One region of the Photobacterium panuliri genome, then DNA from elsewhere that is predicted to be linked to it. Evidence: riboswitches for the same ligand, from Rfam matches in the RefSeq annotation. Region 1 holds a riboswitch; each other region holds the start of a gene.
What was found. A riboswitch is a leader RNA that binds a small molecule or an ion and turns the genes downstream of it on or off. The one in region 1 is predicted to bind lysine.

Region 1 (8,013 bases):
ATATACCGGCTCGATTTGATAAGTCATCACAGTACGACTGGAACCGGCAGGATTAGCATCCAGAGAATGGCTGAGCAGGTTTCGGCCAGATACCCCAACGACCGTATGGCGGCTCAGCGCGTACGCCGCGCCAATGTCCAGGTTGAACGCGCCTTTGTCGGTATAGTTGTCGGTCAGGTCAATCTCTTCATCATCAAATTTATCCAGCGTCTGCTGATAGCTATAGGCCAGCAGCCGCTGATATTTGGGCGAGATCCCCAAGCTCAAATCCCGATCGAGAAAAATAAACTCTTTGGCCAACGTAACGCCGATATCGACGCTGCCCCCGGCAACGCCAAGCCCAGAGGAATACAACGGTTGCTGGCCCGGGTCTGCGACCGCCAGATCCCGCTCGTCCACCTCTGTCAGCACAACAGCGGCCACCTCGGCCTTCACAAAGAAATTCATACTAAGGTGACGATTGGGAACAGCAATCACCATGCCGGCGTTGCCATCAGCATCCATTCGTCCATCATCCAACTGGGTTAGCCTCTCTCGCCATTGCTGCTGCAATGAGATGTTATCGGGATCGGCCTGCAACTGACGATGAATCTGCTGGAAACTATCAATATGATCGTAAAGCTCGTCATCACTGAAAAAACGTGCCCCGGCGACAGGAAGCACCAAACCGAACCGATCGTACGTTTTATTTTGCGTGGCCAATGCTGGATTATGAAAACTGGCTGACAGGTAATTGGCCGATGCGGCGCCAACGCCTCCCATTCCGACACTGCGCGTGTCTGCCATATTGACAGAAGCAGATACACCCGCAGGCAACGCCAACATTGCCGCAGCAACCAGCCAGAATGGCCTTTGTTGTATTAACATGTTCATCCCTGAGCTATATTTATCATGCACAATGTACAATTATCCTCTAACGACCACAATACACACTAAAGCAAGGCGGGTCTGAGTCTAACGGCTAGCCGTAAATCTGTGAACATTGTCATTTTCTATCAAGTTCCCAAAGGTTCGAGTGATAAACATACCCCAATCGGCAATCCGCCTATCCTTGCGTCCCTCTGCTTTTTATTCAGGCAAATCAAGCCCTATATTGATGACTTCGATAAATATTTTTTATTGAACAATAAAAAATTCTCATAAAAAGCCTGAAAAAAGGCGAAGATTTGCTGACATAATTATTCATACGTATATAATGTCATTCTTACTATGTTAAATCGGCACGATATATCATAGTAAAACCCTAAATCAGTAGAGGCGCGCTGCCTAAGAGTAACCGAGCGGAGGGTGATACCGACGAGGCCGGAGAAAGGAGTCAGCGCCGAAGTGGCAGTTGTTATCAAACACTGCTGCTGGGTCTGTGTCGAATAGGTACAGAACTGCCATAGTGTTTTTTCCTATGGAGCGCTACCTGAGGGGGTAACAAGTCATAACCAGTTTCGTCTTAGTTACACTTCCTTTCGGTAGATCTCCACCTTAAAATTTATAGGTGTGATGAGATCATGAACCTTGTTGATTATGCGGACTCTGCTTGGTCCGTCTTGCCCGCGATTCTCGCGGTTATTCTGGCCGTCACGACGCGCCGTGTCCTCCTCTCGTTAGGTGCTGGTATCTTTGCCGGTGCTCTGATGCTAAACCACTACTCCCCACTGGCTGCACTGCAATACCTTGTTAATAAAGTCCTTGCTATTGTTTGGGTCGACGGCGCACTCAACAGTGATAACGTCAACATGATCATCTTCATGTTGCTGCTAGGGGCACTAATCAGCCTGATGAGCGTTTCCGGTGCAACCCAAGCGTTTGCAGATTGGGCAGCGGTACGTTGTAAGGACCGCCGCAGCGCCAAATCCCTGACCGGCCTGATGGTATTCATCTTCTTCATCGACGACTTCTTCCACAGTCTGTCTGTGGGCGCCATCTGCCGACCAGTCACCGACCGCTTCAATATTTCCCGCGCCAAGCTAGCCTACCTGCTTGACTCCACTGCCGCGCCTGTCTGCGTACTGATGCCAATCTCTTCCTGGGGCGCATACATCATCGCCCTTGTTGGCGGGATCATGGCAGCCCATCACGTGACAGACCAGAGCCCAATTGGTGCCTTTGTCACCATGATGCCAATGAACCTGTATGCCGTATTCACCCTGCTTATGGTTCTGTGTGTTATCGCATTCCAGCTGGATATCGGCCCTATGCGCAAGCATGAATCATGGGCACTGGAAGGCAAGCTATGGGATGAGTCAAAAGGCAAGCCAACAGGTCTTGACGTTGAGGTTCCAGAAGACGCCAAAGGCGGCATGATTGACATGGTATTGCCAATCCTGACCCTGACCAGCGCAACGGTATTTTTCATGATCCAGTCTGGTGCAGAAGTCTTGGCTGCGGAAGGCCGTCCGTTCGGCATCATCGGCGCATTCGAAAACACCAATGTCGGCTCTTCGCTGGTTTACGGTGCTATCTGCAGCCTGGTTGTTTCCATCGCATTGGCCCTTCGCCTGAAGCTAAGCCACAAAACATGGCTAAGCGCAGCACCACAAGGTGTATCAGCCATGCTTCCGGCTATCATTATCCTGTTCTTCGCATGGACTATCGGTGCCGTTGTCCGTGACATGCAAACCGGTATTTACCTGGCTTCGCTGTCAAACGGCAACCTGCCTATCGAGCTACTGCCAGCCGTGGTATTTGTTCTGTCTTGCGCTATGGCATTCGCTACCGGTACAAGCTGGGGTACATTCGGCATCATGCTTCCGCTAGCGGGCGACATTGCAGCAGCCAGCGACATCACCATGCTGTTACCTATGCTGTCTGCAGTACTGGCCGGTGCCGTATTCGGTGACCACAGCTCTCCAATTTCAAGCACCAGTATCCTTTCTGCAACCGGTGCAGGCTGTCACCATATGGACCACGTAATGACCCAGCTGCCATACGCAACATCCGTCGCTTTCGGTGCGCTACTTGGCTATCTGGCTATCGGCTACACCCATTCGGCATGGGCAGGTTTCGCGGTTAGCGGCCTGTGGTTCCTAGGCTTCTGCATCTATGCAGTACGCACAAACCAACCGGTACTGGAAACGGAACCAGCCACAAACTAACCCTTCGGTTATACAAAAAAGAGCAAGGCAAACGCCTTGCTCTTTTTTTATCCCTGCGTACCAACATGACGCTGACCATTAAATATCGACACCTAGCGATATTTGATTACTGGCTATGTTTGATTTCCAATTTCGAAAAATATCCTTCGCTACCCGGTTCGACAAACAGCCCGATGGGCCCCTTTAGCTCCGAGCCGTGGAACAGGCGCTCCACCACCAGCACCTTGCTGCCATCAATATAGAAAATCCCCTGGTTCTTGTTAATCTCGGCTTTCAAGCGAAACCACTGCCCGGTTCGAACATTCGCAGGAGCATCGTACTGACCGGATGCCGCCTCATTCAATGCATCGGCGCTATGGTCAGGATGCGAAAAATACTGGATGGCGTAATGCTGCCTAACGCCGTACTCGGTTTCTTCCGTATGGGAGGGTTTGAAGTAGACCCCCTCATATTTGGACAAGTCTTCACTGACCCTAAAAACAATCCCCACCCCACCGGTGGCACTGTCTTGATCCACCGGCTCGCCAGCTAGCGAGATCTCAATCGTCCCGTCACGGAACTGCTCTTGCTCGAGCAGCAGAAATGTACAGTTTTCGCATTTGGGTTTCTCGCCCGGCAAAACCGATACATGGATCCCCTTCTGACCATGGTATTCCACGACTTCCGCCTTCACGCCTTGTGCCCGGGTCTTGTCCAGCGAATCCAACGAGGAGGCCTCAAAATGTACAGCCGACGCCTCCCCCATCATCACCAATCCCGCCAGATACATGCCAGTCACGCTTGCCTGCTTTATCCAATCAATTCGACCTATCATGAGCTGCTACCGTTTCAAATCTTTCCTTCAAGTTAGTCCACTCGCAGCACCCAGCAGGCTCAAAAATAAGACAACATTCTCCACTATGTGAATAAAGTCATTGAAAGATGCCGTATCTGAGACCGGCAACAAAGACAAACAACCGGACAACACCAAAAAACAAGGCATTTACGCTGTGTTATGTTGGAACCCAACAAGGCTCTATTCCCGTATCGTTCTGGCCACATAAGACACAAGCTAAACATAACCAACTGTTATTATTGAGATTAAAAACAGATAAAGACCTTACAAAGCCTGCGGTTACACCCGGAATTTCTGTCAATGGAATATTATTTTCCAATAATAAATTGTGACAGAGGATCACAACCCAACAAAAAAGCCTTGTTTTCCCGACAATTACTATTCCTGGCAGCAATATTTCCCTACTAGAATGCCGCCATCAACGCTGTGATAGGCACAGCGATATTGTTAGGAATTGCATTCATGCTGAAACGTAACGTTCTTCAACTGGCGGTTACTCTGGGCATCACCGTGATGTCTGGTGCAGCCTATGCCGACAACACTAAAATGGTTAACCCTGAAGGCGGCGTTGTCGTTGGTTACTGGCACAACTGGTGTGATGGCGCAGGCTATCAGGGCGGTAACGCACCTTGCGTGACTCTTGATGAAGTCAACCCAATGTACAACGTTCTTAACGTTTCATTCATGAAAGTCTTCGACGTTGCCGAAGGACGCATCCCGACATTCCGCCTAGACCCAGCCATCGGCCTGTCCGAGCAGCAGTTCACAGACCAAATCACGGCGCTGAACAAGCAAGGCCGCTCGGTTCTGATCGCCCTTGGCGGTGCTGATGCCCACATCGAACTGAAAACCGGTGACGAGCACGCCTTTGCCGACGAGATTATCCGCGTGACCGACCGCTACGGTTTCGACGGTCTGGATATCGATCTGGAGCAAGCCGCTGTCACAGCCGCTGACAACCAGACGGTAATTCCGGCAGCCCTGCGCATCGTTAAAGATCACTACCAGGCCCAAGGCAAAAACTTCCTGATCACCATGGCGCCAGAGTTCCCATACCTGACCACTGGTGGCAAATACGTTCCTTACATCGAGAATCTGGAAGGCTACTACGACTGGATCAACCCGCAGTTCTACAACCAAGGTGGCGACGGCATCTGGATTGATGGCGTGGGCTGGATTGCCCAGAACAACGATGCCCTGAAAGAAGAGTTTATCTACTACATCTCTGACTCATTGGTGAACGGCTCCCGCGGCTTCCACAAGATCCCGCACAACAAACTGGTATTCGGCATCCCAAGCAGCATTGATGCCGCAGCAACGGGCTTCGTCAAGCAGCCGCAGGATCTTTACGTTGCCTTCGACCGCCTGAAAAACCAAGGCCAGCCACTACGTGGCGTGATGACCTGGTCGGTAAACTGGGACATGGGCACTAACGCTTCAGGCCAAGCCTATAACGAACAATTCATCAAGGACTACGGCCCTTACGTTCACCAGCAGAACCCAACCCCACCGCCACCGAGCAATGGCGAGCCGATCCTAAAAGGCATTGACAACGCCCGCGTACAGCACGGTAGCGTGTTCAACGAGCTGGCAGGCGTCTCTGCATCTGACAAAGAAGATGGCGATCTGACGGGTTCAATCGTTGTTGAAGGCTCTGTTGATACCGGTGCGATTGGCACTTACGTTCTGACCTACCGTGTTCAGGACAGCGACAAGAACGAAACCGTGAAGGCGCGTAGCGTCGAAGTTTACAGCCACAAGCCTGTCTTCAACGGTGTTTCGGATACGACTGTTCAAATTGGCACTGCCTTCAACCCTCGTGCGGGCGTCACTGCCAACGACAACGAAGACGGCGATTTGACCGATACGATCCAAATCACGGGTGAGGTAAATACCAACAAGGCTGGTAGCTACAAGCTGCAGTACGCAGTAACTGACAGCGCCAACCAGACAGTTAGCGTCGAGCGCAAAGTCACTGTGACCGACGGCAGCAGCTGCGCCAATGCATGGGATGAAAGCGCAACATACGTAGAAGGCGACCAAGTGTCCCACAACGGCGCGACATGGGAAGCAGCTTGGTGGACGCGTGGCGACGAGCCGGGCACAACCGGCGAATGGGGCGTTTGGAGAAAAGTTGGTGACAGCTCTTGCGGCGGCGATATCACCGATCCTGAAACCGGTATCGAACTGAAGGTAACGGGTCTTGCCTCTGAATATGTTGCGGTAAACGGCGACGTACGCCTATCGCTTGAACTAACAGCCAACGAAGCGCTGGATGTCACCGTCATGGCTGTGGACAGCACTGGCACCGTGGTAAACCAAGCCAAAGTGAATCTGAACGGCAACCGTTCTATCACACTGGATATCTTCAACGCTGAAGCTGGCCAGTACACGCTAGACGTTGTGGGTACAGCTGAAAATGGTGAAATGACACTGTTTACCTCGCCATTTACCGTAAAAGCTGACGGCGGTGTTACACCACCTCCGGGTGATTACCCTCCATACCAGGCGGGCCATAGCTACCAGGCAGGCGACATCGTTGTCGGCAACGACAGCAACCTGTACGAGTGTAAGCCTTGGCCTTACACCGGCTGGTGTGCAAGTGCCTCATACGCACCGGGTGACAGCCTTTACTGGCAGGATGCGTGGACAAAGCGCTAAGCCTACCTAAGCGATAGCCCGCGACCCGCTGCACCCCATGACCGCAGCAGGACCGGAAAAACAAAAAAAGGAGCGATGCTATTCATCGCTCCTTTTTTATTATCATCCAATAGCAGATGGGATGATTCAGTCTACCTTGCGGTAGGTGATCACATACAATTCTTCGATGTCCGGGTAGATCTCTTTGATAACAGCCTTCAGCTCCGGCAGCGTCATATTTTCTTGCTCAGCATGGAATGCATTGAGCTCGCCGAACTGCACCGGCTCTACCGACAAAATCTCGATACGGCAAAACAGCCGTCCGTCTTCGAACGTACCCACATCAACCGTACTGCCCGGCTTGTAGTGATTCTCTGCCGCGTCTCGAATCGTAATGGTTTTACGTCCCGCGACAATGTCTGCCTCGAAGCGCTCAAAAAAAGTAATAAGCTCGTAATTTCGCATTGGCCTTCCTGTCTGGCAGCAACGCCGCTGCCATATGTCTCATGATCTGAAACCGGAGCATAGCAGAGCGGCCAACGCGATAACATCACAAGGCATTGATGGCCACAAACGATGATGCTCATGGAGCATTGGGTATCTACCATCCCCCCCAAATTATCATCAAATAAAAAAGCCGCTATTGCTAGCGGCTTTCTTGGATATAGCGATTATGGCAAGGGATAAGTGTTATAAGGGCTAAGCATCAGCCAATGAACTTCGCCACAAAGTTACCGATGTTGCTGAAGCTCGCTGCCGCCATCACAATAACAATCAGGCCGCCGATTGCCGTCAGGTAAGCCGGATGCTGGTAATCACCGACAATGTCCTTGCGGCGGGTCGCCAGCAGCACCATGCCAAGCACAATCGGCAGAATGATACTGTTTACCAGACCGGCCAGCATCAACAGCAGGATAGGCATATTCATTGTCACCGTACCCAAACTGGTCAGAACGATGAAACCCACACACCATGCCTTCTCGTTACGCGCGACGACGGGAAACAGAGTCTTGATGAGCGAAATGGCCATGTAGGAGTTACCAACCACTGAGGTAATCGAGGCCACGAACAGCACCAGACCGAAGATAAAGTAGCCCAGCTCACCCGCACCTTGGCGGAAGGCATCAGCCGCAGGGTTGGCCGTATCCAGAACCGCTCCGGTTGCAATCACCCCGAACACCCCCAGGAACAACAAGATACGAATCACCACTGCAATGGAGATACCCGCCCAGGCCGCTTTCTTGATTGCGCCTACCTGCTCCTCGCCCTGTAGGCCAATATCCACCAGTCGCTGGGCTCCGGTGTAGTAACCGCCAACAGCACCACCGACAATCGTCAGTGTCGGCAACAACAAACTACCGATATCCGTCGGCATCACCGCAGCAACCATTGTCTCGCCCATCGGCGGCAGGCTGGTCATCGCCACGTAGGCAATCAGGATAATCATGA
Region 2 (8,013 bases), on a different replicon from region 1:
GATCCTCAAGGAAATCAATGATCGCCTCAGCTTCTTGGTCAATGTTGGCCTCAACTACCTTAACCTGTCGCGCAGTGCCGAGACCCTCTCCGGCGGCGAAGCCCAGCGGATCCGCCTTGCCAGCCAGATTGGCGCAGGCCTAGTCGGTGTCATGTATGTGCTGGACGAGCCCTCTATCGGCCTCCACCAGCGCGACAACGAACGGTTGCTCAAAACTCTGACCCACTTACGCGATCTCGGCAACACCGTCATCGTGGTTGAGCATGACGAAGATGCGATCCGCACCGCCGACCACATCATCGACATCGGCCCCGGGGCCGGAGTCCACGGCGGCAGCATCATCGCCGAAGGGACGCTTGAAGACATTCTGTCCAACGAGCAGTCACTGACCGGCCAGTATCTCAGCGGTCAAAAAGCCATTGCCGTGCCCGAACACAGAATCGAAATGGATCCCGAGCGCACCGTCAAGCTGCTCGGCGCTACCGGCAACAACCTGAAGAACGTCGATATCGAGATCCCGGTCGGCTTGCTGACCTGTGTGACCGGGGTATCCGGCTCGGGAAAATCCACCCTGATCAACGATACCTTCTTCACTATTGCCCACCAGCACCTCAATGGGGCAACCACCGGTCAGCCGGCTCCTTACCGAGAAATCCGCGATCTGGAGCATTTCGACAAAGTGATCGACATCGACCAAAGCCCGATTGGCCGTACGCCGCGCTCGAACCCTGCAACCTACACCGGGATCTTCACCCCGATCCGCGAGCTGTTCTCCGGCACCCCGGAATCACGTACCCGTGGCTATAAGCCGGGCCGCTTCAGCTTCAACGTCAAGGGCGGCCGCTGCGAAGCCTGTCAGGGTGACGGGATGATCAAAGTCGAAATGCACTTTCTGCCGGATGTCTATGTGCCGTGCGATGCCTGTAAGGGCAAGCGCTACAACCGCGAGACTCTGGAAGTCCGCTACAAAGGCAAAACCATCGATGAGGTACTGGAGCTGACCGTCGAGGATGCGCGAGAGTTCTTCGACCCGGTGCCAGCCATCGCCCGCAAGCTGCAAACCCTGATGGATGTCGGCCTGTCCTATATCCGCCTCGGCCAAGCCGCCACGACCCTTTCCGGGGGCGAGGCCCAGCGAGTCAAGCTCGCCCGCGAGCTATCCAAACGAGACACCGGCAAGACGCTGTATATCCTCGACGAGCCGACAACCGGCCTCCACTTCCATGATATTCAGCAACTGCTCAATGTCCTGCACCGGCTACGCGACCACGGCAACACCATCGTGGTGATCGAGCACAATCTCGATGTCATCAAAACAGCCGACTGGATTATTGACCTAGGGCCGGAAGGCGGCAGCGGCGGCGGCGAGATTATTGCCTGCGGCACCCCCGAACAGGTGGCAACCGTAGAGGGATCTCACACGGCACGGTTCCTGAAACCGTTGCTACCCACTGTAAGCACAGTAAAATAACGGGATAAGACAATAACAAAATGACAAACCGGGCCTTGGCCCGGTTTTCTCTCGAATGGAAACGCAATGACAGTGTTGTACGTAAAAGGCACCCAGATGGCAGACAAAGGGATCAGCAAGCCCTTGATCAAGCCGTTTCTGGTCGCACTAGGCTGCTTGTTCCTGCTGACAATGCACTACTTCCAGCCGCATCCTGCAGGGACAGGGCTCGCCCTTCCTTCCAATGCCATGAGCTGGATCCCGCTAAGCCTGGCGCTCGGCGTCGGTCTGCTGGAAATCAGCCGTCAGCGTATCTGGCGCTATTCCAGACTGACCGTCGTCCTGCTGATCAGTTGCCTGCTGCTCACCCTGCCCCTTGCCTATCCGCAAGCCAATCCTGTTCAGGCATTACCTCGCTTGCTGGGTCTGTGGAGCGGGATGCTGCTGTTTATCGCTCTCCAACAATTTGCCTTCAACCTGAAGCAGCGTCAGGCCCTGCTTTGGATGCTCTTGATCGCTATCTGGATGCAGGCCGTCTGGGGCTGGGTACAACTGATCCTGCAATCGCCGTTCAGCCCTTTCGCTTCTCTTGCGGACCTCAGCCTCAACCCTGCTGGTATCTTTCCCAACAACACTACCATGGCCAGTTTTCTTGCTACCGGCTTGGCTCTGTCGGCCTATCTGCTGGCACGTATTCCGATGTACCGCGGGAAATGGTCATGGCGGCAGCTTTTTTTACTCCTGACCCCTGTCGTCACCATTCCGCTGCTGGTTATTCTGAGTTCCACGACCGGCTGGCTTGCCGCGGTGATCGCTAGCTGTCTGATGCTTCCCTATCTACGCCACTTTGCCGCCAGGGCACAAGGCCGGATGTGGTTTTTGATGGTAATGCTCGGCCTAAGTATTGCCTTGCATATCGGTACCCAAATCGAGTGGACCCCGCCTGATGACAGCCAGACTCTAGCCGGTCTCCCCGTGAGCCATCTATCACAAGCGGTCGCAATGCTAGAAAACCAGCCATTGACCGGCTACGGCTACGGCACATTCACCACCAACTACCTGCTACAAACTGCTCAGTGGCACCAGCTTGACCCAAGCCAGCCAGCTGGATTACCCACTCTCCACCATCCTCACAACGAGCTGTTGTTCTGGGCGGTAGAAGGAGGCATCGTTCCGCTCCTCGGTATTTTCCTTGCGACGGCAGCTGTACTGTTTAAAGTAAAGAAAGCCCGCCACGGCACACGGCTTGCCTTGTTGGGGCTGTTTTTCCCCATAGTGCTGCATATCCAGCTAGAGTACCCGTTCTACTATTCACTGGTTCACTGGATCACCTTTGTTATCCTGATCTACTGGGTCGATAACCTGACAGCCAAATACCATAAGACGCCCTTAAAACATATCGTGCCTATTCGCGTCTCAGCATGGGTATTGCCGCTGATCGTGACAACGTTCATGACCACTTCGCTATATTCGGGGCAACTGCTTAGCCGTTTCGAAAATAATCCCGAGGGCAACATTGACCTGCTGCTCAAAGTCAACAACCCCTGGGCATGGCAAAACCGTTACGAATGGGATCTCTATCAAGCCCAATTGCAAATCGGAATGGCCAACGATAACGACCAATTGGTTAACGAGTTTATCCACTGGGCAAACATAAAAGCCAAAACATGGACTCGCCCGAAACTCTACCGTCAGCTTATCGTGGCCTATACCTTCATCGACAAGCCTGAACTGGCCGAGCAGGTACGCCTAGAAGCCATCTACCTCTTCCCGTTAGAGGATTTCACCCCAGCCAAAGATGGTGCCCATAAGCCCCTGGCCCGATAAAAAAATGGCAGCCGATCTCTCGGCTGCCATTTTCTCCCTACTGTTGGTGGCGTTACTTCAGCACGCTCTCCAATGCCCGCAGGCACAACGCAATATTCTCGCTACGGGCTGCATACCCCATCAGGCCAATCCGCCATGCTTTGCCCGCCAGCGCCCCCAGTCCGGCACCGATCTCCAAGTTATAGCGTTCGAGCAATAATTTCCGCACGGCGGCATCATCCACCCCGTCCGGGATATACACCGCATTCAGCTGCGGCAGGCGATAGGGCTGTTCGACAACGAAGGCAATACCCAGCTGTTCCAGCCCCTCTCGCAGTTCATTATGCATATCACGGTGGCGCTGCCACGCATTCTCCAGCCCCTCGTTGTACAGGATTACCAGAGCTTCATGCAGCGCATAAAGACTGTTGACCGGGGCGGTATGATGGTAGCTACGCTTGCCCTCACCGCTCCAGTAGCCCAACACCAGGCTCTGATCCAAAAACCAGCTCTGGACCGGGGTCTTGCGCGACTGGATCTTGGCCACTGCACGCTCTGAAAACGTCAGAGGCGACAACCCCGGCACGCATGACAGGCACTTCTGGCTCCCCGAATAAACAGCATCAAGCTGCCATTCGTCCACCAGCAGCGGAACACCACCGAGCGATGTCACCGCATCGACTATCGTCAGGCAGCCGTGCTCTCTGGCCAGCCGAGCAATCACTTCGGCATCGCTCAGCGCACCAGTTGATGTCTCGGCATGAACGAACGCGACAATCACCGCATCGGGGTGAGCCTCCAAGGCTTGTTCAACCAGTTCTGGATCAACCGGCTCTCCCCACGCATTATCGACCATGACCGCGATCCCGCCACAACGCTCGACATTTTCCCTCATTCGGTCGCCAAACACCCCGTTACGGCAAACAATCACCTTATCGCCGGGCTCGACCAAATTGACGAAACACGCCTCCATACCCGCACTGCCGGGGGCTGATACCGCGATAGTAAATGGGTTCTGGGTTTGGAAGGCATACTGTAGCAACTGCTTTAGCTCATCCATCATCCCGATGAACAACGGATCGAGATGGCCGATTGTCGGCCGGCTCAATGCCTGCAGCACCTGCGGGGAAATATCTGACGGGCCAGGTCCCATCAATGTCCGTTGCGGGGGGTAGAAACTGGTTTTAGTCATGCTTGGTCCTCCCTGACGTTCTTCGGTCAGCCTTGGTTATAGGGTTCAATATGACTATATCAGCTCCCCCGCCAATATGCGTATATCTATGCATCCGTCTTGCTGTTGAATACCCGCGCCAATACTTTCGTCAATACATGCCGGCTCGCCAGTTCCCCTCGAAGATAAGTGTATTTATGAACAGAATATTGATAGCAGCCAAACCCAGACACTTTTTTGCATTTTTTTTGCTTATTCTTCCCTGCAACCAATTGACAAAGGGCTAGAAAATCAGCTTCAATACAGATCGTTTTTTGTTCATCCCGAAATCGTGATTTTTCGGGGGCAGACAGAAGAGGAGCGTTACCCAGGTATCGATGATTGCGGGGCCCCACCCCAAAGCAATCTTGAGAGGGGGAGTAACGCCGAGATATGGCATGACAGGGGGCATGGCATATCGGCTTTGGAGGTTGAATCCTTCTGGCTGTCACCTTCCAACCTATGGTACAGGAAGGTGAGGAGCTTCTGGTTGTTGTACCGTTCGACGTCTACATCCTACCTAATTGCTCCGACTGTATGTCGGGATCTGATCCCGAGTCCCCCCTGGTAATTGATTGTTCTATTTCATACTGGGAGACTCATTGTGAGCTTTGTAGAAAATAACTTTACTGTTCCTCCACCGATTACCGTAGCGAAATTTGGCGGCACCAGCGTAGCCGATCATGCCGCCATGAGCCGAAGTGCCACTATCATCAAGGATAATCCTGCCGCTAAGGTAGTGTTGATTAGTGCATGTTCTGGCGTAACCAACCTGCTGGTTGAACTTGCAAACGGACTTGCCGATAACGAGCAGCGCTCCAAACGGCTACAACAACTACGAACGATCCACCAAGACATCATCGACCAATTGGCCCATCCTGAAACGGTCACAACCCAGGTCGAACAACTTATTAGCCATATTGCTAAATTAGCAGAGCAAGCCGCACAAAAGCCGTCAGTACAACTGACTGACCAGCTTGTCGCCCATGGTGAATTGCTCTCTACCCACTTGTTTACCCAAATTCTCAACGAAATGGGGGCGAGCGCCCTACGTTTCGATATCCGTGACGTCATGCGGACCGACAGCCAGTACGGCAAAGCCGTACCTGAGGTCGACACCATTCGACAACTTGCCGACCAGCATCTTCAGCCTATTTTGAAGACAGATACGATTATCGTATCACAGGGCTTTATCGGGGCCGACGAATCTGGCGTCACGACGACCTTGGGCCGTGGTGGCAGCGACTACAGCGCAGCGTTGATCGCCGAAGCCATCGGTGCAGAAATCCTAGAGATCTGGACCGATGTCCCGGGGATGTACACCACTGACCCTCGCATTGCAGCCAACGCCAAGCCGATCAAAGAGATCAGCTTCTGCGAAGCCTCCGAAATGGCAAACTTCGGCGCTAAGATCCTTCACCCGTCAACCTTGCTCCCGGCTGTGCGCCAGCAAATCCCTGTATTTGTCGGCTCCTCCAAAGCCCCTGAACAAGGCGGAACATGGATTCGCCAGAGTGTCACCGATGCTCCGAAATTCCGAGCTCTGGCTCTGCGCTGCAACCAGACGATGGTCACCCTGACTAGCCTGAACATGTTCCATGCTTACGGTTTCTTGGCCGAGGTATTCAGAATCCTGGCCGAATACAAAATCTCGGTGGATCTCATCACAACATCTGAAGTCAGCGTTTCCCTAACGTTGGATCAAACAGATACGTGCGGCGGCGCACCTCGCCTGCCAGAAGCCGCAATGGAAGCCCTGAGCAAACTTTGCCGGGTTGAGGTAGAACAAGATCTCTGCCTCGTTGCTCTGATCGGCAATGATCTGGGCGACGCCCCAGGCGCTGCAACCCAAGTATTCAGCCGACTGGAAAAGTACAGCCCTCGGATGATCTGCTTTGGAGCCAGCACCCACAACTTGTGCTTCCTGGTCAAAACAGCCGAGTCACGCGAAGTGGTACAGACCCTTCATCAGGGCCTGTTTGAATAAGCTGAACCTTGATGAAAAAAAGGCACTCCCAGAGTGCCTTTTTTGATCTTTCACAATCAACCGAGGTTTGGCCCCAGCCATTTCTCGGCCTCGGCCAAATCCCACCCCTTGCGATCAGCATAGCTGTCACGCTGGTCAGCCTGGACCTGGGCAACCGCAAAGTAACGAGACTCAGGATGAGAGAAATACCATCCCGATACCGAAGCCCCCGGCCACATTGCATAACTGCTCGTCAGCGACATGCCAATCGCCTCTTCAACCCCGAGCAAATCCCACAAAGCGCCTTTCTCGGAATGCTCTGGGCAGGCTGGGTAGCCAGGTGCTGGCCTGATCCCCTGATATTTTTCCCGAATCAAATCATCGTTGGTCAGGCTCTCTTGCGGCGAATAGCCCCAAATTTCCGTCCTCACCCGCTCATGCAGATACTCGGCAAATGCTTCTGCCAACCGATCAGCCACGGCTTGGATCATAATCGCGTTGTAATCATCCCCCTGTGCCTTGTAAGCATCAGCCAGTTCACGCTCGCCAATCCCCCCAGTGACCGCAAATGCCCCGATCCAATCAGGTTTTCCGCTTTCTTTCGGGGCAATATAATCTGACAGGCAATAGTTGGGACCTTTAGGTTTGTCGGTCTGCTGGCGCAAATGATGCAGCACCCTCGCAACGGTCTCCCGGCTTTCGTCGGTATAGACTTCAATATCATCCCCCACACTATTCGCGGGAAACAAGGCACACATCCCCCTTGCCTGAAGCAATCCCTCTCGCTCCACTCTGTCGAGCAAGGCATTGGCATCAGCAAACAGACGGCGGGCCTCCTCACCGACTTCATCATGGTCAAGGATCGCCGGGTATTTCCCCATCAGCGACCAGGTCATAAAGAAAGGGGTCCAGTCTATATAACGGCGCAAGGTCGCCACATCCATATTATCAAACACCTGAATCTCCGGCTGGGCCGGTATCGGGGGGGTATAGCGACCCCAGTCAATCGCAACCTTGTTGTCGCGAGCCGCATCAAGGCTGATTGGCTTGGTCCGCGGTTTTTTGCGGTTATGCTGATCACGAACCCTGTCATAATCAAGATCTAACCGCTCAACAAAAGCAGGCCGCAATTCATCAGAAAGCAAAGAGGTACACACCCCGACAGCCCGCGAGGCATTGTTGACGTAAACCACGGGCTGACGGTAGTTTTGCTCGATCTTCACCGCAGTATGGGCTTTAGACGTCGTCGCACCGCCAATAAGCAGAGGCAAGTCGAACCCTTGCCGCTCCATTTCCTTGGCAACATGGACCATTTCATCCAATGAAGGGGTGATCAGCCCCGACAAACCAATAATATCGACATTTTCTTCCTTGGCGACTTTGAGGATCTTCTCGCAAGGCACCATCACACCAAGATCAATAATCTCGTAGTTATTGCACTGCAAAACCACTCCGACAATATTCTTGCCGATATCGTGCACATCCCCCTTCACCGTCGCCAGCAGGATCTTGCCGTTCGAGCTCCCCGCCTGCTTCTCTGCATTGATAAAGGGCTCCAAATGGGCCACCGCTTGCTTCATC
Region 3 (8,013 bases), on a different replicon from region 1:
AAACCTCGATCAAAGCGGCGGGAACAAGATTGAAACTGGTCTTGGCTTTTTCGACCACATGCTTGATCAGATCGCAACCCACGGCGGTTTTCGCCTCGAACTGAGCGTCGCCGGCGATCTCCATATCGATGACCACCACAGTGTCGAAGATGCCGCTCTGGCGCTGGGCGAAGCACTGAAAACAGCACTGGGAGACAAGCGCGGGATCGGCCGTTTCGGCTTCAGCCTGCCGATGGATGAATGTTTGGCCCAGTGTGCGCTTGATCTCTCAGGACGCCCTTACCTCAAATTCGAGGCAAAATTCAGCCGTGATCGTGTTGGCGACCTGTCCACCGAAATGGTGCCGCATTTTTTCCGCTCACTGACCGATGCGCTGGCTTGCACCCTTCACCTGAGTTCGACAGGCAATAACGACCACCACATCATCGAAAGCCTGTTCAAGGCCTTTGGCCGTACACTGCGCCAAGCCATCAAGGTCGAAGGCAACGAGCTACCAAGCAGCAAGGGAGTACTCTAATGAACGCGACCAGCCAGAAGATCGTGATCATCGATACCGGCTGTGCCAACGTCTCTTCGGTGAGGTTCGCTATCGAGCGGCTTGGCTACCGCGTTGAGATCAGCCGAGAGCCGACTGTCGTGCTAGCGGCAGACAAACTCTTCCTGCCAGGCGTCGGCACAGCCAGCGAGGCCATGAAAAACCTCGCCGAACGCGATCTGATCAACTTGGTCAGGCAGGTCGAAAAACCTCTGCTTGGCATCTGCCTCGGAATGCAGCTCCTTGGCAAAGAATCAGACGAGCAAGGGCAAGATGGCCAGCAGCAGGTCCCTTGCTTGGCACTGTGTGAGGCCTCTGTCCATAAAATGAAAACAGGGACGCTGCCACTGCCGCATATGGGATGGAACACCATCACCCCTGAACAAGCTCACCCGCTATTTAGGGGGATCCCTGCTGGCAGCTACTTTTACTTCGTCCATAGCTATGCGATGCCTATTTTCAATCAGGGTGCGGGAGGCAGAACCATCGCCCGCTGTGACTATGGCGATGCCTTTACCGCCGCCGTACAACGCGGTAACTACTACGGCGTCCAGTTCCATCCCGAACGGTCCAGCAAAGCCGGCTCCCAGTTGATCAAGAACTTTCTTGAATTGTAAGGACACTAAGGACAAACATGATTATTCCCGCATTAGATTTGATTGATGGGCAGGTAGTCCGCCTCTTTCAAGGCGACTATGGCAAGGTCACCGAATACAAGGTCAACCCCGCAGAGCAGTTCAACCTTTACCAACAAGCCGGGGCCGACTGGCTCCACTTGGTTGATCTTACGGGGGCCAAGGATACCAAAGCCCGCCAACTTGACCTGATCCGCAACTTGCTTGCCAGTACTCCGGCCAATATCCAGATCGGGGGGGGCGTACGCTGTGAGCAGGACGTTGCCGATCTGCTTGCCGCAGGGGCGCAGCGCGTGGTGATCGGCTCGACAGCCGTCAAGCAGCCAGACATGGTCAAGGGTTGGATAGAAAAATACGGCCCGGCGCATATCGTGCTCGCTCTTGACGTGAACATTGACCGCGATGGGCAACGAAGGGTCGCCATTTCCGGTTGGCAGGAAGATTCGGGGGTAACCATCGAAGCACTGCTGGATGACTTTCTCACCGTCGGCCTTGAACATGTATTGTGTACCGATATTTCACGCGACGGCACGCTCACCGGATCGAATGTCGCCTTGTACCGTGATCTTTGCGATCGCTACCCACAGGTACAATTCCAGTCATCGGGCGGCATAGGCTCGTTGGATGATATTGCTGCACTCAAAGGCAGCGGGGTCGCCGGCGTGATTGTCGGCCGGGCCCTACTCGATGGCAAATTTAGCGCCGAGCAAGCCTTTGCTTGCTGGGCAGAATAAGGCGGAGGTTCATCATGCTCGCCAAACGCATCATCCCCTGCCTTGACGTCCGTGACGGTCAGGTTGTCAAAGGGGTACAGTTTCGCAATCACGAAATCATCGGTGATATTGTCCCGCTGGCCAAACGCTATGCCGAAGAAGGCGCAGATGAGCTGGTCTTTTATGATATCACCGCCTCAAGTGACGGCCGGGTGGTCGACAAAAGCTGGGTCGCCCGCGTCGCAGAGGTGATTGATATTCCGTTCTGTGTTGCCGGCGGGATCCGCTCTGCCGACGATGCCAGCCGGATCCTCCAGTACGGAGCCGACAAGGTCTCCATCAACTCACCAGCACTGGCCGACCCAAGCCTGATCACCCTGTTAGCCGACAAATTCGGGGTACAGTGTATCGTCGTCGGTATCGACTCCTACTTCGATTCGCAAACCGGAAAATATCAGGTCTACCAGTTTACCGGCGATGAAAAGCGCACTCAGGCCACCCGCTGGGAAACCTGCGACTGGGTCAAGGAGGTTCAGCGCCGGGGCGCAGGGGAAATCGTTCTCAATATGATGAACCAAGACGGCGTTCGCAACGGCTATGACCTCGACCAGCTCAATATGGTGCGGGCCGTCTGCCATGTACCACTCATCGCCTCTGGCGGTGCCGGCGAAATGTCCCACTTTGCCGACGCCTTCAATCAAGCCAATGTCGACGGGGCACTGGCGGCTTCGGTGTTCCACAAGCAAATTATCAATATCGGCGAACTGAAACACTACCTGAAACAACAAGACGTGGAGATCCGACTATGAGCCTTGCCAGCCAGATCAATTGGGAAAAAGTCGGCGGATTAGTGCCGGCCATCATTCAGGACAACACCAGCGGCCAAGTCCTGATGCTCGGCTATATGAACGAACAAGCTCTGAGCCAAACACTCGAAGCCAAGCAGGTTACCTTCTGGTCTCGAACCAAAAACCGCCTCTGGACCAAAGGGGAAACCTCTGGCAATGTCCTTGCGCTTGAAAGCATCAGTCTTGACTGTGACCAGGATACCCTGCTGGTCACGGTGACGCCGGCAGGGCCAACCTGCCACCTCGGTACCGAAACCTGTTTCGACCACGGCGATACGGACGCCGCTCAGCCCGCGTTGGTTTTCCTTCATCAACTTGAACAGCTCCTCGCTAGCCGGACAGAAGCCGATCCCGACTCGTCCTATACCGCAAGCCTCTACGCTCGTGGCACCAAGCGGATTTCGCAGAAGGTTGGCGAAGAAGGCGTTGAAGTCGCGCTGGCGGCAACGTCAGGTGATAAGGCGGAGCTAGTTAGCGAATCTGCCGATTTGATCTACCACTTGCTGGTATTGCTGCAAGATCAGGGATTGTCACTCGCCGATGTCACGGCCAAGCTACAATCCCGCCATCGCTAGACAATCGCGAAACAAAACAGCCCGGCCAAATGGCCGGGCTGTCAATCATCTTCACAAGGCGCTTACACTGCCATTAACGGCCCAGCGCATCTTTGTAGTGAGTACGACAAACGGAGACATAACGATCGTTACCGCCGATCTCAACCTGATCGCCATCAGCAATAGCACGGCCGGTCTCATCTTGACGGATCACCATATTCGCCTTGCGGCCACAGTGGCAGATTGTCTTTAGCTCGACCAATTTATCAGCCCAAGCCAACAGATACTGACTCCCTTCGAAAAGCTCACCACGGAAATCAGAACGCAGCCCGTAACACAATACTGGAATATCTAGCTTATCAACTACTTCCGTTAGCTGGTAAACCTGAGTCTTGGTCAAGAACTGGCATTCGTCAATCAATACGCAGTCAATCTTGCCATCTGCAGCCATACTCTGTAGGCGAACATACAAATCGTCACTATCGCCAAATAATTCGGCTTCTTCTTCCAAACCGATCCGAGAGCTTACCTTGCCCTTGCCAAAACGATCATCAATTGCTGCAGTAAAAATCACCGGTGTCATGCCGCGCTCGCGGTAATTAAACGATGACTGCAACAAGGTGGTCGATTTACCCGCATTCATTGCCGAGTAATAGAAATACATCTGGGCCATTAAGCTTTCCTAGTCGAAGTAGGTTGAGTCAAAAAAACTGCCGTGATGCTACAGAAATCGCCCCAAGATTAAAAGCCGCCGTCTCAAAATCACAGGCATAAAAAAGAGTCTGTATCGCAAATACAGACTCTTTGTCGTTGGTATGTCCAATTATGCTTTGGCTGTTAAATCAGAAGATCTCCGGGATATCCAATACAACACGCTACACATGATGATAAAGGCAACCGTCGCGGCCAAGAAAGCGACCGCCAATGAGTCCGTCGCACCCAGTACAAGAAAACCTATGGTCGATACCAAAGCAATTGACAGCGCATAAGGCAACTGGGTGGAAACGTGGTCGATATGGTGACACCGGGCACCGGTCGAGGACAAAATCGTGGTATCGGATATCGGCGAGCAGTGGTCACCAAATACGGAACCAGCCAATACCGCGCCAAGCATTGGCAGCATCAACATAATATCTGTTGCCGCAGCCAAATCCCCAGCGATTGGCAACATAATACCAAACGTCCCCCACGATGTACCCGTCGCAAACGCCATCACGCCAGCGAGCAAAAATAAAATAGCGGGCAACAACATCGGATCTAGGCTGCCTTCAACCAAGGTCGACAAATATTTGCCTGTTGCCATATCACCGATCACGCTACCAATACTCCACGCAAAGAGTAGGATCAATATTGCACCAAACATCGACTTAGCCCCAATCCACATTGTTGAGACCACATCCCCCATTGCGATACGCTGGCGAAAAATAGGAATTAAGGCAGAGACCAGACCAATAAGTCCACCATATACCAATGACATCCCCACATCGGTATTTTCAAATGCTCCCAATAAGGTAAACGGCAAATCATCGGCGGAAAGTGCTTGGCTACCGGTATAAATCATAAAGAAGAAGGTGGCGATAATCAGAGCAATAATTGGCATCACCAAATCGGAAACTTTACCATTAGCGCTTTCGACAATTTCCAACTCTTCATTTAAATCCTTGGCTCGCTTATCCGCATCCCCTTCATCGAAGCCACGGCAATGACTCGCCTCTAGTTCGTGCTTCTTCATTGGGCCAATATCCAATTGAAACCATGCCACCACAAAAACCATTAACAGGGCAAAAACGGCATAGAAGTTCATTGGGGCCAACTGAAGGAACGCACCTAACGGGGTGTACTCTGTCACACCGTGAGACACTAATATTCCACCAATCAAGGTAATAATATAAGCCCCCCAGCTTGAAGCTGGCATCAATACACACATCGGTGCAGCGGTAGAGTCAAGAATATACGCCAATTTTGCGCGGGATACGTAAAAACGGTCAGTAACAGGGCGAGAAATCGACCCCACGGCAAGACTATTGAAATAATCGTCGACAAAAATGAAGACGCCCAAGAATGCTGCGAGTAGCTTTGCCCCCCGTTTTGTTTTTATCTTGGTTTGTGCCCACTCGGCAAAAGCACGGGTACCGCCTGACAGCGTCAACAACGCCGTTGTCATACCCAATAAAATAAGAAAGGCAACAATGCTCATATTCCAGCTATTAATGCTGCCATCATCGATAAACAACCCTTTTACCGTTGTACCTATATACGATGCGGCCTGTAATGGAGCAAAATCGCTTAACAGTAAGGCACCTAACACAATGCCTACCCCAAGAGAAAACAGGACATGGCGAGTTAATATTGCCAACCCCAACGCAACCAGAGGGGGAATAATCGATACTACCGAATGGGAAAAATCTACTATATTCATGATCTCTACTACAACCGTTCCTGGTTGGAGACCTACTGCGAAACACAACGTCATGTCATGCGTAAAGAGTATAAGGAAGGGAGGGCTATACCCTCGTCCGACTCCACAGTAGCGCTCCATAGTTAATGTCATTATATACTATGGCAGTGTTGCCCCTATTCGGCGACAACCCCAGCAAGCTGGCTTGATAACCCAAAACTCACTTCGGCACTGGCTCCTTTCGTTATCCCTCTTTGGTATCACCCTAAGGCTAACTACTATTAGACAATGCTCCTCTACCTATGGTCTAGGTAAAGTCAATAATACGGAATGGAAATCCAATTGCAACAACGAAGCGTGAAAGATTTAACAATATTGGTGAATAGTTTTGCAGTGGCGATTAAAAAAACATCACACCAGTTCAATCACAACCATGCGATAAGCAACATGTAGCACCGCTTCTTTGGGATCTTGATAACAATTAAGTGGGGTTTACAATTAGCAACAGAATATTACTAATGAGAGTTATCCCCTATTAATAATCATTTTTTTAATTGAAGTATTAAATTTCTATTTGGCTTATCAAGTTCAAAGTATTAATATTGCAATTATAGAATTATTACTGCTATTCTTTTTTTACAGTATTTAGCCAACAGGAAATAACAACATGTCTGATCTAATGAAAGTGCTAACGAATCTTCGTAGTCTTCGCGCACTATCTCGTGAATATACTCTTGAACAACTACAAGAAGCGCTAGAAAAACTAACTACCGTTGTTGAAGAGCGTGCAGAGCAAGAACAAGAAGTTCGCGCTAAAGAAGAAGAGCGCAATGAAAAGTTGGCTCAATATCGTGAAATGCTACTTGCTGACGGTATTGACCCAGAAGAACTTCTAGCAACACTATCTAAAGCACCAAAAGCAAAACGCGCTCAGCGTCCTGCTAAATACCGCTTTATTGATGAAAACGGTGAAGAGAAAACTTGGACTGGCCAAGGCCGTACACCAAGTGCACTTAAAAAAGCACTTGATGAAGGTAAATCTCTAGAAGAGTTCGAAATCAAATAATCGACTAATTTATTAAAAACCCGACACATGGTCGGGTTTTTTATTTGCACTATTTAAAATCTATTTCTAAACCTTTGAATTAAAAAGCCAATACGTTAAAGGGATAGCGAATAGATATATATAGCAAAAACTTATCCATATTGAGTAAAAAGCCAGACATCAATGCTGGCTTTTTTTGTTTGAGCTCTAACGAATACTATCAGCCAAGTGACTTACCGCTAAAGCAAAATAGTGTGAGCGATTCCAATGGAGCAGTACTTGGTAATTACCATACACCAAATATGCTCTACCATGTCTATCATCTGGTTGAATAAGCCAGGCTTTTATATCTACCTTCGGCAAATCCGTTCCATTTAAACGACGAACACCTAGCGATTCCCATTCGGCAAGAGAACGTCCTTTCTCTTTATCGATTCCCATAAGGGCACTATCAATGTTCTCAGGCAATTTAACCTGTCGGCCCCAGGTATATTGATCGTTCCATCCTTCCTGATGAAGATAATTAGCTGCAGAAGCAAATACATCGGCTTGGGTTTTCCAAATATCAATCTTATCATCGCTATTACCATCAACGGCATAGGTCAGAAAAGAGGTTGGCATGAACTGTGGTTGTCCCATTGCCCCCGCCCATGAGCCTTTCATCTCTTGTGGTTCGATATGGCCGGCATCCAATATTTCCAAGGCTGCCATTACCTGCTTGCGGAAAAATGCTTCCCGGCGGCCTTCATAAGCCATCGTTGATAATGCTTCAATCACATTATAATTTCCGGTTAAGCGTCCGAAATTACTTTCCACACCCCACAAAGCAACAATAAAACGTGGCTGCACACCGTATTTCTTTCCGATGTCATCAAGCACACTTTTATGCTTCTGGTATAAATCGCGAGCCTGCTTCACTTTCCAAGCTGGTACTGCACGAGGAATATATTCATCGAGCGTTAATTTTTTCTCCGGCTGATTTTTATCCGCCTTGACTGCGCGCTCTACAAACTCAATGCCATCAAAAGCCGTATTGAGGATTGGTTCTGAAATTCCATTTTCCCGGGCTTCGGCTTTTAGCCCTTCAACATATTGATCAAATTCAGTATCTGCCGCCGAAGCAACAGATGTCAGTCCTAATCCTAAGGCCACTAAGGCCGATACCAATCGCTTTTGCATAATTTACCCTTGGCTTTTGGCAGCCTTGTCAGCCTTGTACATCTCAAGCAAGTTCGGTACCGGCGGCGGTACTTGCAAGTAATAACCCGGCGCAACCAATGCTGCT

Region 2: linked by a shared signal. The riboswitch ahead of lysC (lysine-sensitive aspartokinase 3) and the one ahead of ACSF8X_RS22245 (Na+/H+ antiporter NhaC family protein) in region 1 are both predicted to bind lysine.
Region 3: linked by a shared signal. The riboswitch ahead of ACSF8X_RS13250 (Na+/H+ antiporter NhaC family protein) and the one ahead of ACSF8X_RS22245 (Na+/H+ antiporter NhaC family protein) in region 1 are both predicted to bind lysine.

What each region holds. Positions count from the first base shown of each region.
Region 1 covers NZ_CP197193.1:1,339,765-1,347,777, forward strand. Annotated here, with positions in the region: gene ACSF8X_RS22240 (conjugal transfer protein TraF) at 1-867, opposite strand, end outside; lysine riboswitch at 1,245-1,418, shown strand; gene ACSF8X_RS22245 (Na+/H+ antiporter NhaC family protein) at 1,503-3,089, shown strand; gene ACSF8X_RS22250 (hypothetical protein) at 3,196-3,903, opposite strand; gene ACSF8X_RS22255 (immunoglobulin-like domain-containing protein) at 4,387-6,585, shown strand; gene yqfB (N(4)-acetylcytidine aminohydrolase) at 6,712-7,029, opposite strand; gene ACSF8X_RS22265 (NRAMP family divalent metal transporter) at 7,271-8,013, opposite strand, start outside.
Region 2 covers NZ_CP197192.1:66,764-74,776, forward strand. Annotated here, with positions in the region: gene uvrA (excinuclease ABC subunit UvrA) at 1-1,471, shown strand, start outside; gene ACSF8X_RS00350 (PglL family O-oligosaccharyltransferase) at 1,538-3,277, shown strand; gene ACSF8X_RS00355 (pyridoxal-phosphate-dependent aminotransferase family protein) at 3,330-4,448, opposite strand; lysine riboswitch at 4,773-4,960, shown strand; gene lysC (lysine-sensitive aspartokinase 3) at 5,071-6,453, shown strand; gene metH (methionine synthase) at 6,510-8,013, opposite strand, start outside.
Region 3 covers NZ_CP197192.1:2,908,114-2,916,126, forward strand. Annotated here, with positions in the region: gene hisB (bifunctional histidinol-phosphatase/imidazoleglycerol-phosphate dehydratase HisB) at 1-517, shown strand, start outside; gene hisH (imidazole glycerol phosphate synthase subunit HisH) at 517-1,152, shown strand; gene hisA (1-(5-phosphoribosyl)-5-[(5-phosphoribosylamino)methylideneamino]imidazole-4-carboxamide isomerase) at 1,170-1,904, shown strand; gene hisF (imidazole glycerol phosphate synthase subunit HisF) at 1,919-2,692, shown strand; gene hisIE (bifunctional phosphoribosyl-AMP cyclohydrolase/phosphoribosyl-ATP diphosphatase HisIE) at 2,689-3,306, shown strand; gene ACSF8X_RS13245 (thymidine kinase) at 3,380-3,958, opposite strand; gene ACSF8X_RS13250 (Na+/H+ antiporter NhaC family protein) at 4,109-5,704, opposite strand; lysine riboswitch at 5,806-5,990, opposite strand; gene ACSF8X_RS13255 (H-NS family histone-like protein) at 6,351-6,749, shown strand; gene ACSF8X_RS13260 (lytic murein transglycosylase) at 6,936-7,907, opposite strand; gene ACSF8X_RS13265 (YcgL domain-containing protein) at 7,911-8,013, opposite strand, start outside.